Regions from separate parts of the Bacillus sp. NS1 genome, predicted to be linked through region 1. Evidence: riboswitches for the same ligand, from Rfam matches in the RefSeq annotation. Region 1 holds a riboswitch; the other holds the start of a gene.
The links. A riboswitch is a leader RNA that binds a small molecule or an ion and turns the genes downstream of it on or off. The one in region 1 is predicted to bind thiamine pyrophosphate.

Region 1 (2,201 bases):
CAATCATTACCTGAACATCATGCTTCCAGGCAATTTGCGTCAGCTCTCCAAGCGTCTCTAATTCAGCAAACTGCGCTTCGTCATTGGCATCAGCGATTGATCCGGGACGCAGACCATCCCCAAGAGAAAAAGCAATATCATACGTTTTCATGATTTCGCAGATTTCTTCAAAATGTGTATACAGAAAGCTTTCCTGATGATGAGCCAGACACCACTGCGCCATAATCGCTCCCCCGCGTGACACGATTCCAGTTGTCCGTTTGGCAGTCAGCGGCACATACCGAAGCAAAACACCAGCGTGTATCGTAAAATAATCCACTCCCTGCTCTGCCTGCTCGATCAGTGTATCACGATAAATCTCCCACGTTAAATCCTCCGCTACGCCGTTTACCTTTTCAAGCGCCTGATAAATCGGAACAGTTCCCACAGGGACAGGGCAATTGCGGATAATCCATTCACGCGTCGTATGAATGTCTTTTCCGGTAGAAAGATCCATCATTGTATCCGCTCCCCAGCGGATGGCCCACGTCATTTTTTCCACTTCTTCTTCAATGGATGACGTAACCGCTGAATTCCCGATATTCGCATTAATCTTCACATGGAAATTCCGGCCGATAATCATTGGTTCACTTTCAGGGTGATTAATATTTGAAGGAATGATCGCCCGGCCGCTTGCTACCTCATCTCTAACAAATTCAGGAGACACATGCTCGCGAATTGCGATAAACTCCATCTCAGGTGTAATGATCCCCTTTTTGGCATAATGCATTTGAGTGACATTTTGGCCAGCTTTCGCCCTCAGCGGTTTCCGCTTTAGTCCTGGGTAGCTCACGTTTGGATTTGCTTTTTTATAACCGTTATCTTCTGGTTTTATCGCCCGTCCTTCATATTCTTCGACATCGCCGCGCTCTGTGATCCATTTTTGGCGGAGAGGCTTTAATCCTTCTTGAATATTGATGGTCACCTCAGGGTCCGTATACGGTCCGCTTGTATCATAAACACGCACAGGCGCGTTTTCCTCTTCGCCGAACGACCCTGTCGTCGGACTTAACGCGATTTCCCTCATTGGCACTTGGATGTCCGAAGTAGAACCCTCCACATACACTTTCTTGCTCCCCGAAAAACTTGACATAATGGAAATGTTGGCTTGCTGCACTGAATCGTTTTGCATCACTGATCCTTCCCCTCTCTTCGTTTGAAAGGACAAAATCAAGCCCATAACCAGCACAAAAAACCGGATTCAAATAATGAACCCGGTTGCAGTCAGAAAGAAACATATTATTGCCCACACGACAATAATAAAAGCTATTCCTCTACTTCCCCACGCTGGTACGAACCAGATCAGGTCCAAAGGGTTAAGAAGCTTACCTTCTCTCTCAGCCCGAAAGCGGGCACCCCCAGTAACTATTGATTTCGCACTCATCTTAACATAAAAACAATCTGAAAAAAAGAGAAATGTAGAAAATATTCAGCCAATTCACCCTAAATATCTGACGGGCAGCGGGGTTTCAGATATGTCATGTTCACCCTTCATCACCCGATATGCCTTTGCATCCTGTCTTGAACTCACTATCTGAAACAGCTGTTCATTTATGAAATGAAGAGCCGCTCCGTCGTCCGCCGCATAGCCATCGCACAAGAATTCGTTAGATATCAGCTGGTGGTATATCGGTCTCCGATCCTTTTCACCGTCATAATGAGGACAGAAGCTCCCTTGCAAAAAACCTAAACTTTTCATGCTTGTCAGCGGTCCGGCTGAATCTGTCACCCCTTCTTCAAACCAGCAGATCGCACCGGCACTTAATCCAGCTAAAATCACACCGTTCTTCCATGCCTCTCTAAGAATAAGATCCAGCCCCCACTCCTTCCACAGCACAAGCATGTTCCGCGTACTCCCCCCGCCAACATAAATCACGTCCTTTTCCATAACAAAAGAAGTTAAATCTGTTGACGGCGGCTTAAATAAGGATAAATGAGACGGCACACAATCCAGTGTTTGAAATGCATGATAAAATCGCTGAACATAATTTTGGGAATCACCGCTCGCCGTCGGCAAAAAACAAATGCGAGGCGGCTTCCGTTCCGATTGATTGATGATGTATTGATCGAGGGCCAAATTTTCCGGCTCCATCGAAAAACCCCGGCCATCCATTGCAATAATCTGTTTCATCATCCCACTCCCCGGAAAAATTTGTTACTCA
Region 2 (2,201 bases), 420 kb from region 1:
CCGGACGGGTTTCCCAGCAGGCACTCAACGAGAGCGGCAATGATTTCAGAAACTAGTGCTGCACCCGGTTTTCGAATAATGTACGCGGCGATGACAGAAACGATAAACCAAATGCCGTAAATCGGTTCATAGGCGATTGGCCCGAACATACCTGCAAGTACGTTTCCAAAATGCGTAAATAATAAATAAACAACGGCAAATACGATACTGATAACGGACATGATGACAATTTCTTTTACTTTCCAGCTTTTCATTTTATCCCTGCTTTCTGTTTTTTCTTGATGGACTGTTAGCCGAGAGATTCACAGTCATGGTTACGTGGTTTGTTTGCTGTTCAGCCATGCGGAAAACGGCCTCCAGTGTCCTGAATACGTCATGCGCATCCCCGTCAAGCTCGCTCGCGTAATGAACACCCTGTACGAAAGTGCCTTCTGCTTTCGCAATGTCGACAGCATCCATGATCAAACTCATATAATCCGGCTCATTCAGCGGATAAAGCGCAAATTGGCATGGTGCTTCCGCGTTCAGGTTTCGGACAGCATCTTCATTGGCACGCTTATCGTCTGCGGAAAGATATGTATCTCCCTGAGTATCGCCCGGGCATCCGATGGAAAACGTGCCGTTCACGACGATGTGTTTTTCGCTATTCGCCGCATAAAGGTAAATGGCTTTGGCAGCGTCGAATACATGATCAATTGAACCGCGCAGAACTGTGCTGATATGGTCGGTTTTCGTCCATACCTTAGATGTGTCTGTTTTTTTCAGCGCAGATTTGATCACACTGATAAAATCATCCGTCATCGGATATAAAGAGAAGCGAAAACCGGCGATTCTGCTTGTACCGCAAATATGTTCCATTTCTCCGACCTCCTGTTTTTTTGGTAAAATAAAAAACTGCATATCCTAAGGGAATATGCAGTCATAGATCGATTAAGCGCACAAAAAATACACCATTCGGTCAACCTGCACTTCCCCACGCTGGTATTATCCAGATCGGGTCATAAGGGATCAAAGCGCGTTTCTCCCGCGCTTTATCTCAGCCAAAACAGCACCCCTAGTGCTTTCCGTATACAATTTTTTATTTTGACATCATAATAGATGATAAGAATCATTTTGTAAACAATGAAATCATTTTTTTCATATAGGGACAGGGGAGGATGATCAATTTTGGATAAAGGGCACATATTAATTGTGGAAGATGAAGAAAAAATCGCCAGGGTAATCCAGCTTGAACTGGAATATGAAGGATATAGCGTCACCATCAAACACAATGGCACAGAAGGACTGAATGCGGCCGCGGATGGCGGGTATTCCTTAGTGCTTCTTGATGTCATGCTTCCGGGGCTTAGCGGCCTGGAAGTACTGCGCCGCTTGAGAAAAACGGATCAGCAGACACCGGTCATTTTATTAACGGCGCGCGACAGTATACCTGATAAGGTAACAGGGCTGGACATCGGAGCGAATGACTATGTCACCAAACCATTTGAAATTGAGGAATTACTTGCGAGAATCAGGGCGGCGTTGCGCCAAAATGGCACAAAAACAGAAGATGTTGGCACTTTTCTTACATATGATGACTTGCGGGTGAACGAAAAAACACGTGAAGTGAGACGCGGAGACAAAGAGGTAGAATTAACGCCGCGTGAATTTGATTTGCTCGTCTATATGCTGAAGCATCCGCAGCAAGTGCTGACACGGGAGCAGATTTTAAACACAGTATGGGGATTTGATTATATCGGTGATACAAATGTGGTGGACGTCTACATTAGATACATCAGAAAAAAACTGGACTACCCTTACGAAAAACAGCTGATCCATACTGTTCGCGGGGTCGGCTATGCCATTAAGGGGTAAACGATGAAGCTGAAGACCAAGATTCATCTGTATACAACAATATCGCTATTGATTTTATTAATTTTGGTTCATACCGCAGTCTATCTCATTTTTTCGTCCGCGCTGACATCAAAGGATGCGTCCCGGCTTGCAGATGAGACGGATAACATTGCAGAAGCGCTGCATGCTGCTGAAACAGAAGGAGTCGCTTTGCAGGACATGCTACAGGCCTATCTTCCGGCAAACGGCATGGTCCGTGTAGTGAATGGTGATCAAAAAGCCGTCATGACCATGACAAAAGAAAAAGCATATAAAGATGTTCCTCTCGCTTTTCATAGCGGTGAAACGGCAGATGTAAGGAAACATGA

Region 2: linked by a shared signal. The riboswitch ahead of thiU (HMP/thiamine ABC transporter substrate-binding protein ThiU) and the one ahead of thiC (phosphomethylpyrimidine synthase ThiC) in region 1 are both predicted to bind thiamine pyrophosphate.

What each region holds. Positions count from the first base shown of each region.
Region 1 is NZ_JBZAZF010000002.1:2,527-4,727, reverse strand. Features, by position in the region: gene thiC (phosphomethylpyrimidine synthase ThiC) at 1-1,171, opposite strand, end outside; TPP riboswitch at 1,302-1,409, opposite strand; gene AC4CV5_RS05475 (Type 1 glutamine amidotransferase-like domain-containing protein) at 1,478-2,170, opposite strand.
Region 2 is NZ_JBZAZF010000002.1:424,836-427,036, forward strand. Features, by position in the region: gene AC4CV5_RS07715 (ECF transporter S component) at 1-254, opposite strand, end outside; gene thiU (HMP/thiamine ABC transporter substrate-binding protein ThiU) at 256-858, opposite strand; TPP riboswitch at 954-1,066, opposite strand; gene ykoG (two-component system response regulator YkoG) at 1,168-1,854, shown strand; gene ykoH (two-component system sensor histidine kinase YkoH) at 1,858-2,201, shown strand, end outside.